Regions from separate parts of the Microbulbifer sp. ABH2_005 genome, predicted to be linked through region 2. Evidence: predicted binding sites of a transcription regulator. Region 2 holds the regulator's gene; the other holds the start of a gene.
The links. Region 2 encodes sigma-54, which starts transcription at its own class of promoters, with help from an activator protein. Its sites were predicted from a motif close to TGGCACANNNNTTGCNNT; they were not measured.

Region 1 (12,420 bases), on a different contig from region 2:
GGAATATAAATACGAGTGAGTTGTTTTGCTGGATCGATGTAGTTCGGTGTTCCCGAATAAGCTTCGAACGGAAATTCATCACGTAGCCTATACGCTGTCTGAGCAAGCCAGTTGCGATAAATCTGGTTCCAAGTTTGGTAGAGGAATTTGTAATCCCCCCAGTGTTCAAAGACCGCCCATGTACCAGCGTCGAACATGCGCCAATTATAGCTTTTGTTGTTGTTCAGGCGTTCTGAATAGGCTCCACCGTACCAAACTGTAACGGTATCATCATTGAGCATCTGGGGGGTGTTAGGAAAACAGCTCATCAAGAATTGATCCGGTGGCACTGTCTCTTTCAGTAGCGCTAAAAAATATGCACCAATATCCAAATCACTCTTGTGGAAAAACTGGCCTTCATAGGTTCCTCTCGACTGCTGAAAGCGGAAATAGAATGGTCGTAGAGTGACGATCTCGACTGGCTCAATCACCTGGCGCGGCGGCTGATTGATCAAATACGGGCGGCCCTGTTGCACCCCTGTTTCCGCGGCTTCGGGAGAATTGCGAAAAGCAGAGGGGCTTATTCCGAACTGTTTTTTGAATGCCCGAGAAAAAGCGCTATGGGTTTGAAAACCACAATTAAGTGCAAGTTGTAGTAAGTTGACGTTTGGAGTGTTGGTGAGTTCCAATGCTGCGGTCTCCAGACGACGCACCGCAATATAGCGATTCACAGGTTCTCCCATATAGGCAAAAAACAATCGTTGAAAATGAAAAGACGACAGATGAACATGATTAGCAATATCGGTAATTTTCAAATTTCTATGAAGGTTTTCCTCAATTAACTGTGCTGCTTGAGTTACTTTCGTTCTATTTTTATCTAACCTCTTCATCGGATTATTTTAGTTACCCTTGAACCGATTTCTCATGAAAAATCTACAGTCAGTATTTATATCTTCGCTCCAGCTTCTTTTCCTGCACCTATACGCATTAACGCTGGTAGAAAATTATTTTTGGAAAAAACTGAGGAATTTTTTATTGTAGGTACAGCGTTCAAAGCAAAAATTGCTTATACCACTGGTCAACAATAGCGGTGACAATACGATTTGAAAGGCCAGGCTTTTACGGCCTGCACGAATAGTTTTAATAAGAACCTGCATTCCCAGGCACAAGGACAAAGTAAGGGAAGTCCGTAATATTTGTCCGCCGCCCTCCCCTGGGCGCCGTCTATCTCAATCACTCATCGATTCCTTTATTACCACTAAATAATTCTGTTATTTTTTTCATCAGGCAGTTGAGCGCAGTTTTACCAGATCATTAAGCACGCCATCAAGGCCACCATACACCGATATTTTATCTAGGCGTGCACTGACCTTTTCTAAAGATTCCAATTCTTTTAGACGCAGTAATGTAGAATTATTATCCATCATCTTGGCAGTGTTATGCAGGGAGCCCATAGCCTGGGTCTCTTCACGGCGCTTTATTAAATTCGCTTCAGACTCCTTCTGTGCCTCCACTACCTGATTGAGAATCATCTTCATATCGCCAGGCAAGATAATATCTTTCACTCCGACACTGACAATCTCGATACCGTAATGGGCTAGTTTTTTATGGATACCCGTTGCAATAACAATATTCAGCCGATCTTTATCTGCCAATAAACTATCCAGAGTCTGGGTACCTACCGCTTCACGCAAACCTAATTGCAGTTCACGATAAATATGGTTTTTATAATCACTGAGTTTTAATGCCACCCTTTGTGGATCTGTAATCTTGAAGCTGCCACTCAGGTTAATGCGCAGGCTAACTCTATCTTTGGTTAGAATTTCCTGGCCACTTACTTCTATAGTTTGCAAGCGCATATCTATCAATTTCACTGCAATAGAGCGATTGTATTTCCAAAATCCATAGCGACCCGGCTGCAGCGCTTTCTCCAATTTTCCATTGACAATTAAAAGGCCCACATACTCATCGGGGACTTCGTTATAGCTTACCGCTTGAGCAGCAATGCGTATTTGGCTTGCGCAAGCACCACGACCGAGGAGCCCCAGTACATTGTCATCGATCGTGTATTCCCTGGAAATATCCACAATACCTACACGAACCGCTTCCCCCCCTTTCCATACGGCACGGTAACTACCAGGGGCAAGGATATCCACCAGGTGACCATCCCGATAGAAAAGTCCAACTTGTTGATCAGACAGCTCGTAGGACTGTAAATATTCACCTAACAAATCGCCATAAGTATTCAGTAGGAACTTTGCCTTGATCGCATCAAAAACCACATCGCTAATATCATAGGTTTCCACCCGTACATCACCGGAAAGCAGCCAGATACGGTGGCGCCCTGGTGGCAGCACCCTTTCAAATCGACTGCGGCGAAACAGCAGTGCTCGCTCATTATCAGCCACATTGACAATCTTCCATATTTTAAAGAGAGACTTCATTTCTCCGATCTCTTATCTTTTTATTCCTTTGGGTGGGATCCACTCGATCACAGGGTGGCCCAACGCTTGTACACAATGGGAGCAAATGACAGCGGTTTTGCAAAATTCTTCATTCACCCATCCCGGGTAACGCAACCAAAATCCCTGTCTAAAATAGAATCAATGCAAATCCTATAATCCACTCGCACAACGCAAACCCACGCAAGGCGACACTGTCACCGGAGTGCCTTTGTGTTTGACCATTGATGCAAAATCCAACAGTCCATACCATAGACACAGTGAGCCCCAGATAGATTTCAACAAAGAGGACTTCTTTGTGGGGACTCGAACCCCAGGCTCTCGCCTTCCCTTAAAGTCGCTTTCCAGGCGACGTGACTTTGACAGGAATCGAACCTGTAACAAACCGATTTAACGGTTGCTCTACCAATTGAGCTACAAAGTTAGCGTTTGAAGATTGCCCCAGTGGGTACACCTACCGCCAACGTCGGGGGTGCCAGGCCGGCATACAGAACCGGCTCCGCTGACTGGAACAAAACATTCAAACTTGTTTGCGGAGAGCCTGCCCTTTGGGCATAACTTCCGACATTCCTCACTACTAAAGGCCTTATTCGCGGCCAGCGCTGACTATCCTTTGACACAGACTACCTGCTTGAGGGTGTAAACGATTTCCACCAGGTCTTGTTGTGCTGCCATAACCTTCTCAATAGGTTTGTAGGCCGATGGGGTTTCGTCGATCACACCTTCGTCTTTACGGCATTCCACGTCGACAGTAGCCGCGCGATGCTCTTCCAGGGATACCAGTTTTTTCGCCTTGGTACGGGACATCACCCGCCCGGCACCATGGCTACAGCTGCAGAAGCTTTCTTCGTTTCCTAACCCCCGCACAATAAAAGACTTGGCCCCCATACTTCCGGGAATAATGCCCATTTCATCAACACGCGCCCTTACAGCGCCCTTACGGGTTACCAGTACATCCTTGCCGTAGTGGTGCTCGCGGGAAACGTAATTGTGATGGCAGTTAACCGCCTCCATACGCGCCTCAAAATCCATGCCCAGTGCCTGCTTCACCGCGCCGATAGTACGCGCCATCATGACTTCCCGATTGATACGAGCAAATTCCTGCGCCCATTCCACCGCCTGCACATAGTCATCGAAATGCTCGCTACCCTCAGGGAAATAGGCCAAGTCACTATCCGGCAAATGAATATGCCAACGCTCCATATCCCGCTTGGCCTTCTCAATAAAGTAAGTGCCAATACGGTTACCCACACCACGAGAACCGCTATGTAACATCAGCCACACACTGCCGTGCTCATCGAGGCACATCTCAATAAAATGATTACCGGTACCAAGAGTCCCCAAGTGATTGATATTGTTGGTATTTTTCAATACTGGATGCTTCTCCTTCAGCAACTCAAACGGCGCTGCCAAAGGCGTCCAACCGGCTAGTGCATCATCTGGAGGATTCTCCCAGGCACCCTTATCCCGACCCCTGCCCCGGTGCCGACCAGTGCGGCCGTGGGGTACGGCGCGCTCAATGGCACTGCGTACACCCGCCAGGTTATCTGGCAGCTGTGCCGCCGTGAGGCTAGTGCGCACCGCCATCATGCCGCAGCCAATATCCACACCCACGGCTGCGGGGATTACCGCGCCCAGGGTGGGTACCACACTGCCAATGGTGGCGCCTTTGCCCAGGTGTACATCGGGCATTGCCGCCACCCATTTGTGGATAAAAGGCAACTGCGAAATATTTCTGAGTTGAGCCCTGGCTTCTTCTTCAAAGGGTACACCTAAGGTCCAGGACTTAATCGGTACCCCACCTGCCTGCATCACTTCATACGGCAATGGTTTCATCTCTCGCTCCTTTTAAATCTCATGAAACCGCTGAAATCTCGTGAAACCGCGTTATCACTTCATGGGTTTCTCCTGCCATTGATATAGCGAATTGGGTGCCAACTTTTGAAAAAACTTCTGAAAATCATTTAAGCCATTGTTTTTAAAGGGAAAATAATTTCATAAGTAGATTTCTGAGGGAACTTTAGCTAAGTTGAAAACAATAGCTATCTATCTTTTTAGATAGCTATTTATTATTTTAGATAGCATGAAAACAGTAGCTATCAGTATTCTCGGTACCACTAAGGATCGGCGCGGCAAAGGCGACAAGCGTTGGGATAAGTGGCGGCCCAATATCTCCATGTGCCAGCACGATGACCTGCTAATCGATCGGCTGGAACTCCTTTTCGATAACCATTCGAAGAACCTGGCAGATCAGGTCACCGAGGACATTGCACGTGTTTCCCCTGAAACAGAGGTGGTCCATCACCGGGTCAACTTCAATGACCCCTGGGATTTCGAGAGTGTGTACAGCAACCTGCTGGATTTCGCTCGCGACTACGCTTTTAAGCCAGACCGGGAGCAATACCTGGTACATATCACGACTGGCACCCACGTGGCCCAGATCTGCCTATACCTGCTCACAGAGGCCGGTTATTTCCCTGGGCGCCTGCTGCAAACTTCCCCAGCACATAAAAACAGTAACCTGCCGGGTCAGTACCAGATTATCGATTTGGATCTATCCAAGTACGACCAGATTGCCTCACGCTTCCAGCGAGAACACCAGGAGGGCACCACCTACCTGAAAGGCGGCATTGAGACGAATAATCTCGCCTTTAATCAGATGATCGAGCAGTTGGAACAGGTCTCTATCCGCTCCGACGCACCCATTCTGATTACAGGACCGACGGGAGCAGGTAAATCGCAGCTGGCCCAGCGTGTCTATGAGCTACGTAAGCAACGGGGAAAATTGGAAGGGGGCCTGGTCGCGGTAAACTGCGCCACCCTGCGCGGCGAGAATGCCATGTCCGCCCTATTCGGCCACCGCAAAGGTGCCTTTACCGGCGCCACCACTCACCGCCCTGGGCTATTAATGGAGGCGGATAAGGGCCTGCTATTTCTGGATGAAATCGGTGAATTGGGACTGGACGAGCAGGCGATGCTGCTGCGGGCCATAGAGCACAAGCGCTTCATGCCCTTCGGCTCAGACAAAGAAGTGAGCAGTCACTTCCAGTTGATCGCCGGCACCAACCGGGATCTTGTACAGCTCAGCCGCGAGGGTAAGTTTCGCGCAGACCTGCTGGCTCGTATCGACTTATGGACCTACCGCCTACCCTCCCTGCGTGAGCGCATGGAAGACTTGGAACCCAATATCGACTTTGAGCTGGAGGCTTTTTCCAGAAAGTCCGGCCATTTGGTGAGCTTCAATAAAGCGGCACGGGAAAATTACCTCAACTTTGGCCTTTCAGCAGAGGCCAGCTGGTCCGCTAACTTCCGCGATCTTAATGCCAGTATCCTGCGTATGGGCACTCTTGCCGATGGTGGGCGCATCACCACTGAAGTGGTGGAGGAGGAAATCCAGCGACTGCGCTTCAAATGGCAAACCCCAAATAATAATGGAGCATCGCTACCCTTTGCGCGTATCGAAGCGCTACTGGGCCCTGGCAGTTTTGAACAAATGGATTACTACGAGCAAATCAAACTGGCAGGGCTAATCCGGGTATGTGAGGAATCCAATTCCATGGCAGAAGCCGGTCGCAAACTATTCCAGGTGAGTCGCACCGCGAAAAAATCGAATAACGATTCTCACCGGGTACGCCAGCTGTTGGATAAATATGGGCTCAAGTTCGAGCAACTACATCTAACAACTACATAAAGCCTAGAGCCCTGTTGGCGCCATTTTGTTAATCTCACTCCAGAGCACCAATGATGGATCACGGAATGAGATACGCTTACCTAACCCCGCTTTTTTTCCTTCTTAGTGCCTGCGAGCCAACACAGTTTGCAGGCGGCACCGCCCTGCCAGATGGTTCCGTATACAAAGGCGACTTACAAAACGGCTTTTTCCATGGCCGAGGTCAGTTGCAGTGGCCCAATGGCAATCATTATCGCGGAGAATTTCACCATGGCCTCATTCGTGGTCAAGGACTACTTACCGAAGCGGATGGCTGTACTTATGAAGGTGAATTCCTCAATGGTGAACCGCACGGCAAAGGTCGCTATGCCTGTAGCGAAAATGAATGGTCGGGTCATTTCAGTGAAGGAGAACTGCAAAAAGGCACAGTAAAATGGAATGACGGTGAAGTGTATAGCGGTGAGTTTCTGGATTATTACCCGCACGGCGAAGGTAAACTAACCCAGCCCGACGGCACTATTATCCACGCCACATTCCGCTATGGGGAAGCTGAGGGTGAAGGCGTACAAATTAGTACGGATGCCGAAGGAAACACTATCGAGAAATCTGGCTATTTCTCCGAAAATATATATTACCCCAGCGAAGATGCTTGGCGCGCGCAGGCGAATATTCCCAGCGCCCAGGCGGAAACCCGCTTATATAGTGAGAGTGATCGCTTACAAAACGCTATTGGTTCACTGGCACCACAGAGGCCTGGCGTGCGAGATGTATATACATTGCTAGTTGGCGGTGATGGCACCTCTCCGGTTTTTGCCAGAGAATTGGACTGGGTAGCAGAGCGCATAGATGAGGCCTTTGGTGTTGAGAAACGCGTGTTACGTCTCAGCAACGGTGGCGGCTACAGCTTTCCTCTCGCCACGCGCACCAGTATTCAGGAAAGCCTCAATGCCCTGGATCAATTACTGGACCCTCAAGAAGATCTATTGTTTGTACACCTTGTTAGCCACGGTGCTCGCAACGGCGATTTAAAAATCGCTGAGGGTAAAATGCCACTAATGGACTTGTCAGTGGCCGACGGAAAAAAGTGGCTGGATAACCTCAATGCACAATACCAGTGGATAGTGATTTCTGCCTGCTATTCCGGCCAATGGATTGAGCCTTTAAGCACTCCAAGTCGTATCGTATTCACCTCCGCGGCCGATAATAGAACCTCTTTTGGTTGCAGCGACGATTCCCAGCGCACCTGGTTTAGTGCTGCGCTCTATGGCAATGCTCTACAGCAGGGAACAAAAGACCCCAAAGCTTGGTTCAATACAGCTAACCAAAAAGTCACTGAAATGGAAAAAGAACAGGAGATTGAAGAAGATTCTCACTCTCTACCCCAGCACTCCATTGGGGAAAATTTCCTGACATGGTGGAAGAAAAACAAAGACGGCTGAAATGACAAGAAGGTTACTGAAAGAGAAATCTTAGCTACAGACGAAAGGAGATACTCATTTGGAGTTCGCAAGCTATTCCCTGGAATTGTTATCTGTTTTATTTTTGGTTGCCGTTATTGCCGGTCTACTCGATACATTAGCGGGCGGTGGCGGTTTGATAACAGTTCCCGCCCTGATTCTAAGTGGTGTACCGCCACTGTCTGCCTTAGGTACTAATAAATTACAAGGCAGTATCGGTACAGCAACAGCCACCTATATGATGATTAGGAGTAATAAAATAAATTGGGACGGGATTAAAAAATTAATGCTATCTGCCTTTATTGGAGCAGCGTTTGGAACAATAATTATTCAGTTTATCAACACTGAAATTTTGTCTTTTGTTATTCCTGTAGTGCTGTTATTTATTGCTATTTATTTTCTGATTTCTCCGTCTATGAATCAGAATAATGATGAGCCCAAGTTATCTAACAGAAAATATCAATATGGGGTAATTCCATTCATTGGATACTATGATGGTATGTTCGGGCCTGGGACTGGGTCATTTTTTACTTTATCTGGTATTGCTTGCCGTGGACAAGATTTATTGACCGCCACCGCCATGGCAAAACCTCTTAACTTCACCACTAATTTAGCCTCTTTATTGGTATTTTTACTTGCTGGGCAAGTGGTGTGGGTCATAGGCACCCTAATGATGATTGGACAAGTCATAGGTGCATGGATAGGATCACACTGCCTTTTTAAAATCAACCCTGCCTATTTAAGAGGGGTAGTCGTTTTTATGTGTAGCGGGATGCTAATAAAGTACGCCCACGCTATGGGGTGGATAGGTTTTACTTGAAAATAAGCTGACTTTTCGCGTGAATAAATAGTTTGCTGGGGATGCGTCAGCTTCTACTTACAATTCCGCTCTAACAATTTAGAGCGGAATTGTAAAAACAATACTTTAAGAGCCCTTCTGCTCTGTAATAAACCGCTGCATCTGCTCTTCCAACATGGAAAGCGGTAGGGCTCCATTTTTTAACAGTGCATCGTGGAAAGCACGCAGATCAAATTTTTCTCCTAGCTCCTTTTCCGCTTGAGCGCGTAACTGACGGATCTTAATTTCTCCCATTTTGTAAGAGAGGGCTTGGCCCGGCCAGGATATGTAACGATCCACTTCTGCGCGTACATTCGCGGGAGATAGCGAGGTATTACTGGAGAGGAAATCAAGCGCCTGCTGGCGAGTCCAGCCCTGGGAGTGGATTCCAGTATCAATTACCAACCGCGCAGCGCGCCACATTTCATAGCTGAGGCGGCCAAAGTGCTCATAGGGTGTCGTGTATATGCCCATCTCCTTGCCCAAGCGCTCGGAGTAAAGTGCCCATCCTTCACCAAATGCACTCAAATACAGATCACGGCGGAAGTCCGGCACATTCTCCAGCTCTTGGGACAAGGCGCCTTGCAGGTGGTGGCCGGGCACCGCCTCATGCAGGGTTAAGGCAGGAAGCTCATACAGTGGGCGCTGATCCAGGCCGTGTGTATTCAGCCAATAGGCTCCGCCACGAGTGCCACCGATGGCGGCAGGATTATAGGAAGCGGTGGTGTAGTTGGGTGCGATTTCGCTGGGTACCGGAACCACTCCATAGGGCGTGCGTGGCAGCAGATTAAAAAACTCCGGTAATACATAGTCGATTCGCTTAGAGACATAGGCAGTCTCTTTTAGCAATTCTTCCGGGGTTTTTGCATAGAACTGGGGATCTGTACGAAGAAAATGGGTAAATTCTTCAAAGCTGCCTTTAAAACCAGACTCTTTGATAAGCGCTTCCATTTCCGCACGAATACGCTTCACTTCGGAAAGGCCTGTGCGGTGGATTTCCGTTGGATCCATATCTAAGGTGACGTAATAGCCGATGTTGTGGCGGTAGTAATCCTCACCACCAGGTATTTGCTCGGCCCCAAGGGTTTCGCTGGCAGCTTTTAGGTAATCCCCCTCCAGGAAATTTGCTACACGGTCAAAAGCCGGAATGGCTACCTGTTCAATGGCTTTTTTACCGGCATTGCGCAGGCGCTGCTGCTCTTCAGTAGTAATTGCAGCAGGCATCTCGGTAAAGGGCTTATACAAGCTGCTTTTGATTGGGTCTTTATAAACCTGGGCTCGCACCGTAGGGGCTATGCCTTGCACCACTATTTGGGGCAAAACAAAACCTGTGCGAATACCCTCGCGCATATTGGCAATATTCTCATCGAAGAAGCGGCCAAACTCGCGGATACGGGCAATGTAATCCTCGTAATCGGCGACGCTGGTCATCGCCAGACCACTGTGCGCATCCAGGGCTGTGCCGAAAAAACTAGAGAAGGTATTGAGCGGTATGCGCATTAAGAATAACTGATTGGCCTCAATGGAATTTTCCAGTACCCAGGTGAGCAACTCCCGATTAACCTTGTCCGAATCCGCTAACTCGCTAGCGTCTATCGTTTGCAAGCGCTGTAGCAATTCCTGTTCAGACTTCAACCGACGTGCTCTATCCTCAGCAGTCACCCCCGGCAACTGGCGGTTATAGTCCGACACCCCCATACGTCCCGCAGTAATTGGATCCTCGCGCAGACGATACTGCCAGTGATCTTCGATCACACCCTGCAGTTGCTCGGTTGCCGTTGCGGCCCAGGATATGGGAGCCAGTACCCAAGTGACCAAGATAAAGCCAGATGCCCGCTTGAGGTGTTTTGCCAAGGCCTTGCCGGATTTCACGCTACTCTCCATTAATTCTGTTCGCGAGTGCTCAGTTTGTTGCACTCAAAAGTGTATTCGTAATGATCGGTCAACCTTACCATGAGTGACACTCGGCGAGATTACTATCTGTGACCCTGGAACCAGGAAGGTTTTATGACTTGAGGGAGAGCAAATGGGAAATTGGGTGATAGTAGAAGCGGGAAGTGAAATACATTGCGGGAGCCACCATACCTGCGGCTCCCTCAATATCTGTGGCTAGTTAGCCCCTGCGTGCATAAGACCGAATAGCATAGCTACCACTCAGACCCGCAGAATACATGGACTGATACCAGAAGGACTGAGTGAACCAATTAAAGAATGAAGCGCGGGATTCAAACCAAAACTCACCGAAGTTTGGATCGAAGAATGCGATATCCTGCGCTACCCAAGCAGACATAGTGTGGCCAGAGAAGGTGCCATCCAGGCTGATTTTCTTATAGCAACCTGCACCGCCAGTCTGATCTAGAATGATTTCCCGAGCCAAGGCATTGGGGGAAAACACACCACTTTGCCCATTGGCTCTACGCGGATTATTGATACCGCGAATCGTATTGCCTCCACGCCCATTGGGGAAAGCGCCCCCAAACACATTTTGGCTGACTGGATACAGGTTATGCACCCCCAGCCAGGCTTCGGTAACTCTATCCTGGTCATCGTGCATACCCGCCTGCTGTAGGGTCATCACGTGAAAAAGATGGCGCTCATCAAAGGTGTTATTGGGATATAACCAGTTCCACAGGCTACCGCCTTCGGAGTGATACTTCATCCAGAAAGCTGAGAGCGATTCGCAAACGCCGCCAGAGGTATCCTCGTGAACCGTAATCAACCCCTTTACCGGATCGAAGCACTGACTGAAATCCTTAACAACGTGTCCATTGTAGTTGGGCACCGCTTGCTGCACTGGCCGTACACGTGTGCCGGTCACGTTCAGAATTGTTTTGTCGACCCAAATAGGCATTTTTATTCTCTCACTTCTGCTTGGCAAGAAAAGCGCTTTTAAAATCCCTTTTAATTTTTCGTGGAATTTTTCTACGCCACTTATCGAATTGGGCCGGCATTGAAGCAGAAAAGTTTCAGCGCCAACAGGAAATACGAAAGCTTTTTAAATCGACTCTGGCACTATTTTTCCAGGCCGCATAAAGACTTATTTAGGAGGGAGAGAATGAGAATTATTAACCAATTTTTATCGGCTAATGCGATGCTTTTTTAAGCAAACTACTGAGCAATTGAGAAAAAATCATTTTCATGACAATACGCAAGATTTTAGTCACTCAGTGAACACAGAGGAATTACCATTTCCGCTAAGACCATATACAAAACCATCCAGTTTTTTAATTGGTCAAAAAATGTGAGTGAAAAATCGGGGAGGGACGACTAGAAAATTTCTTGGCGTTTCTAACCGGTTGGTCTTTGCTTAGAAGATTTTGCCCGCTCTGAGAACGTATCACTAACCTACAGACAATCCATATTCACTATCCAACGCTCCAAGATAAATAGATCTTACACCGTCATAAATACTGTTAGCTTTACATTGTCGGCTTACCCTAGCCGCAACAGACTGAGCCCCTCGTCTCATTGGATTTTCTGATCTGTGAATAGTTTGCACAGCTAAGTACACTTGAGATTTATACTGTCAGACACTAGCTTTTCCCTGCCCCTCGAGGCCAGCGGAAAATCAGGAGAGTCTTTGTGAAAACCCTTTGTGTCGCAGCAGTGCAGATGATCAGCGGTGAGAGTGTCGAGGACAATCTCACACAAGCCTATAAACTGCTGAAGGTAGCCGCCGGACGCGGTGCCCAACTAATACTGCTACCGGAAAATTTTGCACACTTTTCAGATAAGGGCAGTTTCTCCGCGGCCGAACCCTTCTGTGCGAACCATAAAGCCAATGCAGACAGACAACCCATTCAACACGCGCTACAGAGTTGGGCAGCGGAGCTGGGTATCTGGCTGGTAGCCGGCGCTGTACCCTTGCTGGAACGGCCCAATGGAACCGCGACCGATGGCAGGCGCAGTCGCTCTGCTTGCCTGCTGTTCGATGATCGCGGTGTTTTGCAGGCCCGCTACGACAAAATGCACTTGTTTGATGTGGATGTTGAAGACTCAGCCGGAAGTTACCGT
Region 2 (12,420 bases):
CCGAGCGGGCTTTTAGCGGCAAGTTGTTATACAACGAAAAAGAAGGAGTCTACATTACGGCAGGTTGCCGTCTGCCGGTATTCAGCTCCGAGCACAAATTTAAATCGGGCACAGGCTGGCCCAGTTTTTGGGATGTAGCCTACCCGCAAAATATCGTATTAAAAGACGATTTCAGCTGGGGGCTTAGGCGTACAGAAGTATTATCGAAATGCGGTGAGCACCTGGGGCATGTTTTTAAGGACGGCCCCCCTCCGACAAACTTGAGGTACTGTCTGAATTCTCTGGCCCTGGACTTTGAACCTGCAAAGGGGCGTGAACAGTAACCAACTGGGCTTGTAGCCAATTGAAACGGCGGTTAAAAAGAATGGAACTTTTTTAGCAACGCTTATCGGTTGCTAGATTGGTTTTAGCATTAGCCAATGTTGCAATATAAAGATTTTTGGGCGGTGCCAGGCCGCCCGAGCGGTGCAAGAGTGATGCTGGGTTACTGTGAAGACTGAATAAAAAAGTCCCGCAAATAGCGGAACAGCTTGCGCTGATTGCTGGGGGGCTTGCTATTTTTGATCTCGCGCAGGGAATCACGCACCAGTTGACGAAGTTGTTGGTGGTCTACCTGGGGGTACTGATCAAAGAAAGCTTCTTGGGCACTGTTGCCCTCTTCGAGTAAGCGCCCGCGCCAGTCTTCTGCCATCTTGTCAAAGCGTAGGTGTTGCTGATCTCGCTCTTTGAATTTATTCAGTACGGCTTCAATGGCTTCGTGGTCAGCACTGCGCATCAGTTTACCGATATATTGCATTTGACGGCGGCGCGCCTCGTTAGACTTGATTCGTCCCAGGGTATCAATCGCCTCGCGCATATCCTCATCAATGGGCACTTCAGCGAGCTGGGTTTTGGATAGCTCGGTCAATTGCTTGCCCAGGGCCTGCAGCTCGTGCATTTCCTGCTTTACCTGCGTCTTACTCTTAGGCAGGTCTTCATCGTCGTATTCGTACATCTGGAGTTCCGTGTATAGGTTCCGGGCTGCCCCGGTTCTGTTTGAGCAGGCAGTGTATTGCCTCTCAGCCAAAATGCCAGGTGGCGAGGCCCAGGAAGGACATGAACCCCACCACATCGGTAACGGTTGTCAGTGCGACGCTACCGGCCAGTGCCGGATCGATTCGTATTGCCCGCAATACAACCGGCAAGATTGCCCCTGCCATCGCCGCTACGATCAAATTAATGACCATTGCGGCAACAATGATGACAGCAATGGTAATGTCGTCAAACCATAGCGCGGCGATCAGCCCCATCACCAGGGACCAAAGTAGGGCGTTTAGAGCTGCTGATCCGAGTTCCCGCGAGAGTAGCCAACTGAGGTTGCTCTTGCCAATCTGCCCCAGCGCCATACCCCTGATCACTACGGTGAGTGTTTGGCTGCCAGCCACCCCGCCCATACTTGCGACGATGGGCATTAAAACGGCAAGGGCAACGACTTTATCTAGCGTATTCTGAAACAGGCTGATGACCCAGGAGGCTAGCAGGGCGGTAAGTAGGTTGATACCGAGCCATAGAGCGCGTCTACGGGCAGTGCGTCTAACCGGGGCAAAAGTATCCTCTTCTTCATCGAGACCCGCCATGCTCATTAGAGAGTGATCGGCACCCTCGCGGATGACGTCGACGATATCGTCGATAGTGATACGGCCCAGTAGGCGGTTGTCCTCATCCACTACCGGTGCGGTGATCCAGTCATACTTTTCAAACAACCGGGCGACTTCGGTATCGCGCATATCTGCGGGTATCGGTTCCACATCGGTATTGACCACCTCGCGAACTGTGACGGATGGGTCTGTAGTGAGAAGCTTGGAAAGCGGAAGTAGACCGATATATTGGCCCTGGCGATTGACCACAAACAAGCTGTCTGTGGACTCCGGCAGCTGTTCATGACGGCGCAGGTAACGCAGTACTACATCCAGGCTCAGGTTGGGCCGCACCGATATGGTATCGGTGTCCATCAGGCCGCCAGCGGTGTTCTCATCGTAAGCGAGAACACTTTCCACCCGCAGGCGGTCTGTTTCGCTCATTGCCGAGAGGACTTCCGAGACGACACGCTCGGGGAGCTGCTGGAGGATATCGGCGATATCGTCCGCGTCCAGCCCCTCCATGATCTCTACCATCTCCTCAGTATCCATGGTGTCGAGGATCTGGCTGCGCACTTCATCGGTCAGCTCTTGCAGAACCTCACCCTCGACATCCCGGTCGATCAGATTCCACAGAACCTGGCGGATACGCGGAGGTGAGCTTTCCAACAGTTGCGCAATGCTCTGGGGTGTAAGGGTCTTGAGCATGCGCCGGACTTCCTGCCCGGTACCACTATCGAGAGCGGCGAACAACTCACTGAGCTGGTTTTGCGCGCGGAACTTGATTTCGGCTTGGGGTGGGCTGGACACGATAAATCCTTACTGCTCAGCGGTGATTAGGGGGGCAGAGGCCACAGAAAGGTCGTGGCGTTTTGATACCATGGCGGACTCTATCCACTGCCGGTTGCCTTTGCAAACTACTCGGCTTCGCCGAAGCGCTCAGAGACCAGGGTGCAGATGGCATCGAGTGCGTCGCTCTCATCACGGCCCTCCACCTCCAGCTCCAGTTCAGTACCCTGGCCGGCGGCGAGCAACATGAGCGCCATCACGCTTTTACCGTCCACGGATCTGTCTCCGCAGTTCACTTTGATATTTGAAGAAAAGCGGGCAGAAGTCTGGGCAAATTTACTGGCTGCGCGGGCGTGTAGCCCGAGTTTGTTAATGATGATGAGACGCTGCTTTTGCATAGGGGCTTGCGGTGTTTCGACTATCTCTGTTGTTCGCGGTGACGGACTTGAATATTGCCAAATTTATGCAGAAAAGTACGGGCTAGTTGCTCAACCATATATACCGAGCGGTGCCTTCCTCCGGTACAGCCAATGGAAATGCAGGTATAGCTGCGGTTGCTCTCTTGGAAGGAGGGCAGCCAGTTTTCTAAAAAGCCTGTGATGTCCGCTTCCATTTTGTTGGTTTTTGGATGGGAGCGTAAAAACTCGGCTACTTCGGGGTCCAATCCGGTTTTTTTTCTCAGACTGGGTTCCCAATAGGGATTTGGCAGGCAGCGCAAGTCGAACATCAAGTCGGCATCCACGGGAACGCCGTATTTAAAGCCGAACGACTGAAAAAGGATTGCCATTCCCTCTGAGTGTTCGCCCACCACTCGGCTTTTAATTAGCTCTCGCAACTCATGTAGGCCGAGGCTACTGGTATCGATCACCATATCCGCCATGGCTGAGATCGGTGTCAGCAATTCCCTTTCTTGTTTTAAGGCCTCGAGTAAGTGGGTGCAGTCATTGCTGAGGGGGTGTTTTCGGCGAGTCTCGCTGAAGCGCTGAACGAGGACGGGTTCACGGGCATCCAGGTAGATAATGTCACACTGGACACCTGTGCTGCGCAAGGCTTCTATGACACGTGGAGCCTGCTTGATATCCTGCCAGAGGTTGCGTGCGTCTATTCCCAAGGCTAGGGGAGTGTCTCCCTTTGGGGTTTGTTGCTCGGCCCGCTTAATTAGTTCGGGCAGCAGGCTGATCGGTAGGTTGTCAATGCAGTTAAAGCCCACATCTTCGAGCAATTGTAGTGCGGAGCTTTTACCGGAGCCGGAGCGGCCGCTGATAATGACCAAGCGCATGGGGACCCCCTCTTTTTAGCTCTTTATACCATTTAATCGCTTGAGAAATGGTGTTTTTATTCCTAACGGTAATTTAAGGAGCGACTCAGTAGAATCTCAGTTGTTACCAGAATAAAAGTACAAAACCAGAATCAGGCTGCTGCGGCAGAATCTATGGCTAGGGCGTAGAGCTCATCACTACTGTCGGCTTTTCTCAACTTATCCCGGACTTGGCTGTTGGAAAAAAGCGCAGCGATTTCTGCCAGTGTGTCCAGATGTTGTTGTTCTGAATCTTCAGGGACGAGTAAGACAAAGAGTAAGTCGACAGGTTGTCTATCGATAGCGTCGAAATCTATGGCGGGTTCGATTGTGCAAAGCACGCCTATAGGTTGCTCACAGCCAGGAAGGCGGCAGTGAGGTATGGCTACCCCCTCGCCAATACCCGTCGAACCCAGGCGCTCTCGAGCGATCAATTGATTGAATGTTGTGTCGGAGTCATGCTGTGGATATTGTTCGGCAATGGCTTGGGCAATATTGAGCAGCAATTTCTTTTTGCTGCTCCCCGCCAGGTGGCAAAGACTCAGGCGGGGAGAAAGTAAAGCTTCCAGTGTCATAATTTAGCGGTGGTTCTGCAACTTCTCTTTGTGTTTTTTCAGTTGGCGGTCCAACTTATCTGTAAGCGCATCGATGGCTGCGTACATGTCTTTGTCTTCCGAACCCGCACAGAGGTCGTGACCATTGATATGTACTCGGGCTTCAGCTTTCTGGATCAATTTATCTACAGATAGAATAACTTGCGCGTTGGTTATGTTGTCATAATGCCTTGAGAGCTTTTCCAGCTTGTTCTCACAGTAGTTGCGCATTGGTGAGCTAACGTCGACGTGGTGACCACTAATGTTGATCTGCATGGATTTCTCCTTACCAGGTGCATCACAATACGGCGAGCCTCCTTTCGGGTCGCAACCCTACTAGGAAGTGGCCCAGAATGGAAGGATACACTCAAAGTTTGGAGTTCGGTTGTGAAGACGTCGCTACTGGCGCCAGGTTATGACTTGCTCCGCCTTTTTGGTCGTGCCCGGTAAGGGCAAATTAAACTAGGCGCTTCCTTTCACTGGAGGAGGGGATACCCATTGATTCGCGATACTTGGCTACTGTGCGGCGGGCTACTTTGATGCCCTGCTGGTCTAGTTCCTGGGTAATTTTATTGTCGGATAGCGGCTTGCGCGGTGTTTCCGAATCAATCAGCTTTTTGATCAGGGCGCGAATGGCGGTTGAGGAGGCATCCTCACCGGAGTCTGTACTCACGTGACTTGAAAAGAAATACTTGAGTTCGAACACTCCACGGGGTGTGAGCATGTACTTTTGGGTGGTTACCCGGGAGATGGTGGACTCGTGCATGCCAATGGACTCGGCAACGTCTGCCAGCACCATGGGGCGCATGGCTTCTGGTCCTTCCTCAAAAAAGCCTTGCTGCTTTTCGACAATACAATTGGCGACTTTTAGCAGGGTCTCGTGGCGGCTCTGCAGACTCTTCATAAACCAGCGAGCTTCTTGCAGGTGGTCGCGCAAAAAGTTGTTATCTCTCGAGTTGTCCGCACGCTTAACCATTGAGGCATAGTGGTTGTTGATTCGAATCTTAGGAGTGATCTCTGCATTCAATTCCACTTGCCAGCGCAGGGCCTTGCGGGAAACGATGATATCCGGGATCACATAGTCCGGCTCCTGCCCGCCAAAGCTCTCTCCCGGATTCGGGTTTAGCGTCTGGATGAGGCGAATGGCCTCGCCGAGCTGGGCCTCGTTAAGGCGTGTGCGCCGACTCAGCTGGCGAAAATCTCTTTTGCCGAGCAAGTCTAAGTGTTTTTCAATGATGCTTTGCGCTTGGTCGAGCCAGGGGGTGGTTGGCGGTAACTGTTGCAGTTGTAATTGCAGGCATTCTTTTAGGTCCCGAGCCCCACAGCCGGCAGGCTCGAACTGTTGGATGGTCTTTAAGACTGCCAGTACTTCATCTTCATCTACAGCTAAAGAGGAGGCAACCTCCTCTAACGAGGTGCCCAGGAGGCCGCTGGGACTTATGCTGTCAATCAGGTTTTCACCGATCCACTTATCCTGCTCGGATAAAGGCGTCAGGTTCAGCTGCCAGCGCAGGTGGCCTTGTAAGTCGACAGAGGTGGAGTTGCGTTCGTAGCTGGAGGTATCCAGCTCTGGGTTCCCGCTGTGACTGGTGTAGATATCATCCCATCGGGAGTCGACAGGAAGCTCGTCGGGAATTGCCTGGTCCCAGTCCCCCTCAGCAAGCTCTCGTTCCTCAGCCGCTTGTGAAGTATGGTCCTGCACCCGCTCTGACTCGTGCTCAGCCAGAGATTGGCCATTCTCCAGCTTTGAGGGTTGTTCCTCGCTATCCGCCTCCAGCATTGGATTGCTATCTAACGCCGCCTGGACCTCCTGCTGAAGGTCGAGGGTAGACAGTTGCAGAAGGCGGATCGCCTGTTGCAACTGGGGAGTCATAGTCAGTTGTGTGCCGAGCTTGAGCTGGAGTGACTGCTTCATAGTGGAGAGCCGCTGGCCGATAAGACAGTGTTTAGATCAATTTGTCCTAAGATGGCGCAGACTACCCCTCCCTCTAATTTATTACAAGCAATAAACGTGCCGACCCGGTGATAAATGTTAGGCTCGAAGTGGCTGAAGCATGAGCAATTAAGCTCAAATTGAAGAATTTAAGGATGGGGATTGCCGCTTCATCTTAAATGGTAAATTCATGTCCTAAATAAACTTCTCGAACCTGCTGGTTGGCAAGAACATCTTCTGGTGTGCCTTCAGCGATGATGTGGCCCTCGCTGACAATGTAGGCGGTCTCGCAAATATCGAGGGTCTCGCGCACATTGTGGTCGGTAATGAGTACTCCGATATCTCGATCCCGCAGGTGGCGGATGATTTCTTTGATATCGTTTACCGATATGGGGTCCACGCCGGCAAAAGGTTCGTCTAACAGGACAAAACTGGGATTGGTGGCCAGGGCGCGGGCAATTTCCACTCTGCGGCGTTCCCCCCCAGAGAGTGCCATGCCCAAGCTCTGCTCAATATGAGTAATGTTAAATTCCTCAAGCAGGGCTTGAGCCTGTTGCTGTCGCTCGGCTCGTGAGAGGTCTTTGCGGGTTTCTAGGATGGCGAGAATATTGTCTTTTACGCTCAGGCGGCGAAATACGGAGGCTTCCTGGGGAAGATAGCCGATGCCTTTGCGTGCGCGCCCGTGCATAGACAGTCGGGTAATATCTTCATCGTCGATCATCACCCTACCTGCATCGGCCTGAACCAGCCCGGCAATCATATAAAAACAGGTGGTTTTACCGGCGCCATTAGGGCCTAGAAGCCCGACAACCTGCCCGCTGGAAACACTGACGGTGACATCCTGGACAACTTTTCTTTTTTTATACTGTTTCGCGAGGTGTAACGCTTTGAGCGTTGGCATAGTGTGTACCGAAATCTATCCATGCCGCGGGCAGAGTGATGCCCGCCGGTGCAAATAATATCTGTTGCTTAGTGCCTGAGTGAGAATTAGGGGGTTTGCTGCTCCTGGTTATCACTGGCGCCTTGCGTGTTCTCTTTTTTCTCGGGCTTCCATGTCATTTCTACGCGCCCCTTACCGGTTTGCCCTTTGGCACTCATTTGTTCGGTAGAGAGATCGTAGTCAATTTTTTCTGCGGCCAGTGTATTGCCCTCACGGTCAACGTGGGCCTTGCCTGTGAGCTGCAGTTCCTCAGAGCTCACCTGGTAAACAATACGTTGGGCTCTAGCTTTGACGGGATTTTCGCCCTGAAGAATCTTTTGTTGGAAATGCGCGGGCTTGCCTACGGCTATCACGCGACTGATTTCTTTTTCTGGAGTGAAGTAAACCTCGACGCGGTCAGCCTGAATTTTCAGCGAACCCTGAGTGATAACAACATTGTTGCTATATACCACCAAGTTATTGTTGAGGCCGGCATTCATTGCATCAGAACTGATATTGATCCGCTGTTGGCGATCTTCTGGCAGTGCAACAGCCGTTGAAGCTATGAGCGCTAGTGCGGTAATAGCGGAGATTCTTAGCAGGTGGCGGTATTTAGTCAGTGTCATAGATGCTCTTTACGTCGGATAGGATTTCCATCCGGTCTTCATTCAGGTAAGCGCGCATACCCCTACCCGTTGTGCGGTTAGGGCCAGAGCTAATAGTAACAACTTTGTCTGTCTCGGCGAATTCCTTCGCGGGCAGAATCGTAATGCTCGATGTTTCCAGTTTGATACCGCCGGGGGCGGGTAGTTCATCAATTACGACATCGCCATCCAAGACTACTCGTTCACCGCGATTGTAAGCGACCCCTTTCCGAGACTCGGTACGCCACTTCGGCTGGTCATCCTGGTAAAAGAGCATGCGGGGTTCCGCCAGGTCTGCCCGGTCACGACGTTTAAACTGGTAGTAGGTAATCTGATCCGCATCTACCCGGTAGGCGAGATTTCCTTCCTCATTGAAGTGCCGTGTCTTGGCATTTCGGATGATCAGTTCTGCGGCCTTGTCATGCTGCTGGGGGGTCGGTCGTATCCCCAGCAGCTGATCGGGCGGGCTTTCCGAAAGCCACAGGCCAACACTGATTAGCGATACTACTAATAGCAGCGGCAGCCAGGTGCGCATTATTGCTCTCCAATATAGGGGGCGAGAGCCGAGTCAAAGGTTCCCTGCGCCTGCATGATTCGATCACAGGCTTCGCGCACAGCGCCTTCTCCGCCGCGAGCTCGGGTTACCCACAGAGCGCGCTCCCTGACGGGGGCTGCGGCATTGGGAGGAGCTATGGGGCATCCGATGCGGGTCATCACCAGGAGATCCGGATAATCATCGCCAATGTAGGCGATATCTTCTAAGCGGCAGGGTTCCTCGGCCAAAAGTTCCTGCAGCGCGGTAAATTTATCTTCGCGCCCCTGAATCAGCTTATTGATACCCAAGTCGTGAGCGCGGCGCTCCACCACGGAGCTGCGCCGTCCTGTGATAATGGCTACGCGAACCCCGGAGTTTTGCAGCATCTTAATGCCGTGTCCGTCGAGGGTGTTAAAGGTTTTCAGCTCATTGCCATTGTTGTCAAAATAGAGTTTGCCGTCGGTGAGGACGCCATCTACATCCAATACCAGCCAGCGCACTTTCTGCAGAGCCGCGTTTATTTCTTTTTCTGAAACCACCAGAGTTATCCTTACTTGCTGTTTGCGGTGCGGCATTTTGCCCCGCAAATCTTTTGATTATCTCAGATTACGCCGGCGCGCAGTATATCGTGCATATGCAATACGCCTACGGGGAAGTGCGCTTCATCCTCTACGACGAGTGCGGTGATTTTGTAATCTTCCATGATACGCAGTGCTTCTGCCGCCAGGGTCTCGGCGGATACCGTTTTAGGGCGGCGGCTCATCACTTGATCCATAGTGGCCTTGTCCAGCTCGATCTTGTGGTCGATCACGCGGCGCAAGTCACCGTCGGTAAATACACCAAGTAGTTCTCCCTTTGGATCGACAATGGTGGTCATACCAAACCCTTTGCTGGTCATCTCCAGTAGGGCTTTGGACAGCAGAGTGTCTGGCTGGACCTGGGGCAGCTCTTCCCCGGCATGCATGACATCTTCTACTTTTAGCAATAGACGTCGGCCAAGGGCTCCGCCTGGGTGGGAGAAGGCAAAGTCTTCGGCGGTGAAGCCCCTTGCTTCAAGTAGGGCTACCGCCAGTGCGTCGCCCATGACCAGAGTGACGGTGGTTGAGGAGGTTGGCGCTAGGTTAAGAGGGCAGGCCTCAGTTTGGACTGAAATATCCAGATTGACTTCTGCTGCCTGTGCCAGGGGCGAGTCAGTCTTGCCTGTCATGCTGATCATGGGGATGCTCAGGCGTTTTAGCAGCGGCAGTAAAGTGAGTACCTCTGCGGAAGAGCCCGAGTTGGAGATAGCGATTACCAGATCGTCCCGGGTAATCATCCCTAAATCGCCGTGGCTCGCTTCTCCGGGGTGTACAAAGAAACTCGGGGTGCCAGTGCTGGCGAGGGTTGCCGCTATTTTTCTCCCGATATGCCCCGATTTGCCCATACCCGTTACGATGGTGCGGCCGGGACATTGCAGGATCATCTCACAGGCGCGCTGGAAGTTGCCGTTGATCCTTTGTTCCAGTGCGGCGACAGCTTCCGTTTCCATACGAACGGTGCGTCGCCCAGCCTGCAATATCAAATCCTGGGTCATTGGGTGCCTCTGGTAACTGACTTCTAATTAAATAACTTCTGATTTTATAAGATATTTTTGCTGGCTTTCTTCGCCCAGCAGGATGCCGGCGTCCTGCTTTGTGTTTGCCGCGGCAGCAGGTGTGATTGTCGTGCTAATCTATATACGAGATACGAGCGCCTACTCCTAATAGGTAACAGGTATGTCGGAACACAGGCGCTAGCCGAAGTGCCAAATGACACGCTCGTACACTGCCACACCACCGGGCGCGGTCATGGTATAGTCTGCCGCCGCTGCTGTCAGCTATGTCACTCAGCGGATGAACGACAAATCCCCACTTCTGGGGAGAAATGCCAGCAGTCTCGTCATGGCACTTATTTACGCTGTGTGCGTCCAAGGAATGATTTGCTAATTGGAGAGTATTTGTGAATACATCATTTTGGATTGGTCGGTACGGGTTTTCCCGATGGCTAAGATTTGTACTTTGCGCAGCATTGGTGTCTGCTGTGGTCCCCGCTGCGAATGCCGATCAAAACCCTTATGTAATGATTGAGGGGGTTTCCCAAAAGCTGCTGGGTGTTATTCGCTCAAATGCCCAATATGCCAACTCTGACCCGCAGAGGTACTACAACGCCGTTGAGGGCGTGTTGACCCCAGTGGTGGATTTTGACTTTATTGCGCGCGGTGTTATGGGGCGTTATGCCAAGCAGGCTACCGCGACCCAACGCTCCCGCTTTGCCAGCACTTTCCGTCGGGATCTGGTGGCAACATTTGCCCGCGGTGTGGCGAATTTTGGCGACCTCGATGTGAAAGTGGTAAACCCTGGGACTTTACCCAGCGGTAACCGGGTTAACGTTTTGCAGGAAGTGCGCAGCAAGGAAGGTATCACCAAAGTCTCCTACACCCTGGTGCGCAACCGTGCAGGTGAGTGGAAACTGATCAACGTTATCTTGAATGGTGTTAATTTAGGTAAAACTTTCCGCAGCCAGTTTTCCCAGTCTATGCAGTCCTACGGGGATATCGATAAGGTAATCTCCAACTGGTCCGCTGGGCAGGATGTTGCCGATAAAGTGAGCTAGTCGGCGAACTTCAGGGTGCGCAGCTGCGCACCCTCCTCGATTCAAGTACACTTGCGTGCTGTTTTTCAACTAACGCAAATCCCTCCTATGCAACCAGATGAAATCAAAGCCCTCATTGAGGGTCATATCCCCGAGAGTAATGTCGATGTCGCCTTTGAAGGTAGTCACCTGATGGTAACTGTGGTGAGTAGTGCCTTCGAAGGTCTGAGCCGCTTAAAAAAGCAGCAGCTGGTTTATGCCGCGCTAAACGACAAAATTGCTGACGGCACCTTGCATGCCGTGCAAATGCAGACCCTTACTCCAGAAGAAGCCAGTCGATAACCTGTCGCCTGTATCCAGGCGACCCCCGAAATATGAGACCGAATGGATAAGTTAATAATAGAGGGTGGTAGTCCAATTTCCGGCACCCTGCGAATCTCTGGTGCAAAGAATTCTGCACTGCCAATTTTGGCCGCTGCACTTTTGGCTGATGGTCCGGTGCATATTCACAACCTGCCACACCTTAATGACATCACTACGATGATTACCCTGCTGCGCTGTATGGGGTGTGATATCACGGTTGATGAGAAGCTGGGTGTAGAAATAGACCCCCGTTCGGTCAACGATCTGACGGCGCCCTACGAGCTGGTAAAAACCATGCGCGCCTCGATTTTGGTGTTGGGCCCGCTGCTGGCCCGCCACGGTGTAGCCAATGTCTCTTTCCCCGGTGGCTGCGCTATCGGCAGTCGCCCGGTGGATATCCACCTGAAAGGGTTAGAGGCGATGGGCGCCGAAATAACGATTGATGGTGGCTTTATCCGGGCCCGCTCTAACGGCCGCCTAAAAGGCGCCAATATCGTTATGGAGAAGGTCACTGTAGGCGGTACGGAAAACCTACTGATGGCTGCGGTCTTAGCCGAAGGCACCACGGTATTACACAACGCAGCGCGCGAACCCGAGATCGTCGATCTGGCGGAATTCCTGATTGCCATGGGTGCTCAGATAGAAGGTGTTGGCACTGACACCATGCGTATTCACGGTGTTCCCAAGCTGGCTCCATGCACCTTCAGTGTTATGCCGGATCGTATCGAAACCGGTACTTTCCTCGCAGCGGCGGCTGCAGCTCGCGGCAAGGTTCGCCTTCTACACACGCGCGCGGATATCCTCGATGCAGTACTGTTAAAGTTTGAAGAGGCGGGGGCGCATCTGAGCTGCGGTGACGACTGGATTGAGTTGGATATGAAGGGCAATCGCCCTAAGGCGGTCAGCTTCCGTACCGCACCGTATCCGGCGTTTCCCACTGATATGCAGTCGCAGTTTACCGCTATGAATGCCGTCGCCGAGGGCAAGGCTGCAGTGGTGGAGACCATTTTTGAGAATCGCCTGATACAAGTACACGAGTTGAATCGTATGGGCGCGGATATCACTCTTGAGGGCAATACGGCGTTTGTCACCGGTGTCGAAAAGCTTAAAGGGGCACCCGT

Region 1: a site for sigma-54 is predicted at 4,361-4,378, ahead of ACXAFI_RS19130 (RtcB family protein). Genes of this name have one in related genera too.

Annotation. Positions count from the first base shown of each region.
Region 1 is NZ_JBSWWI010000003.1:43,961-56,380, reverse strand. Features, by position in the region: gene ACXAFI_RS19145 (helix-turn-helix domain-containing protein) at 1-869, opposite strand, end outside; gene ACXAFI_RS19140 (hypothetical protein) at 984-1,148, opposite strand; gene ACXAFI_RS19135 (slipin family protein) at 1,263-2,423, opposite strand; gene ACXAFI_RS19130 (RtcB family protein) at 3,048-4,277, opposite strand; gene rtcR (RNA repair transcriptional activator RtcR) at 4,525-6,132, shown strand; gene ACXAFI_RS19120 (C13 family peptidase) at 6,198-7,550, shown strand; gene ACXAFI_RS19115 (TSUP family transporter) at 7,609-8,388, shown strand; gene ACXAFI_RS19110 (DUF885 domain-containing protein) at 8,494-10,278, opposite strand; gene ACXAFI_RS19105 (YopT-type cysteine protease domain-containing protein) at 10,520-11,257, opposite strand; gene ACXAFI_RS19100 (carbon-nitrogen hydrolase family protein) at 11,989-12,420, shown strand, end outside.
Region 2 is NZ_JBSWWI010000001.1:888,012-900,431, forward strand. Features, by position in the region: gene msrB (peptide-methionine (R)-S-oxide reductase MsrB) at 1-323, shown strand, start outside; gene yjgA (ribosome biogenesis factor YjgA) at 485-994, opposite strand; gene mgtE (magnesium transporter) at 1,059-2,426, opposite strand; gene ACXAFI_RS03830 (HPr family phosphocarrier protein) at 2,534-2,803, opposite strand; gene rapZ (RNase adapter RapZ) at 2,824-3,684, opposite strand; gene ptsN (PTS IIA-like nitrogen regulatory protein PtsN) at 3,816-4,277, opposite strand; gene hpf (ribosome hibernation-promoting factor, HPF/YfiA family) at 4,281-4,571, opposite strand; gene ACXAFI_RS03850 (RNA polymerase factor sigma-54) at 4,753-6,210, opposite strand; gene lptB (LPS export ABC transporter ATP-binding protein) at 6,404-7,129, opposite strand; gene lptA (lipopolysaccharide transport periplasmic protein LptA) at 7,216-7,773, opposite strand; gene lptC (LPS export ABC transporter periplasmic protein LptC) at 7,760-8,326, opposite strand; gene ACXAFI_RS03870 (KdsC family phosphatase) at 8,326-8,865, opposite strand; gene ACXAFI_RS03875 (KpsF/GutQ family sugar-phosphate isomerase) at 8,928-9,899, opposite strand; gene ACXAFI_RS03880 (MlaC/ttg2D family ABC transporter substrate-binding protein) at 10,304-10,957, shown strand; gene ACXAFI_RS03885 (BolA family protein) at 11,045-11,278, shown strand; gene murA (UDP-N-acetylglucosamine 1-carboxyvinyltransferase) at 11,321-12,420, shown strand, end outside.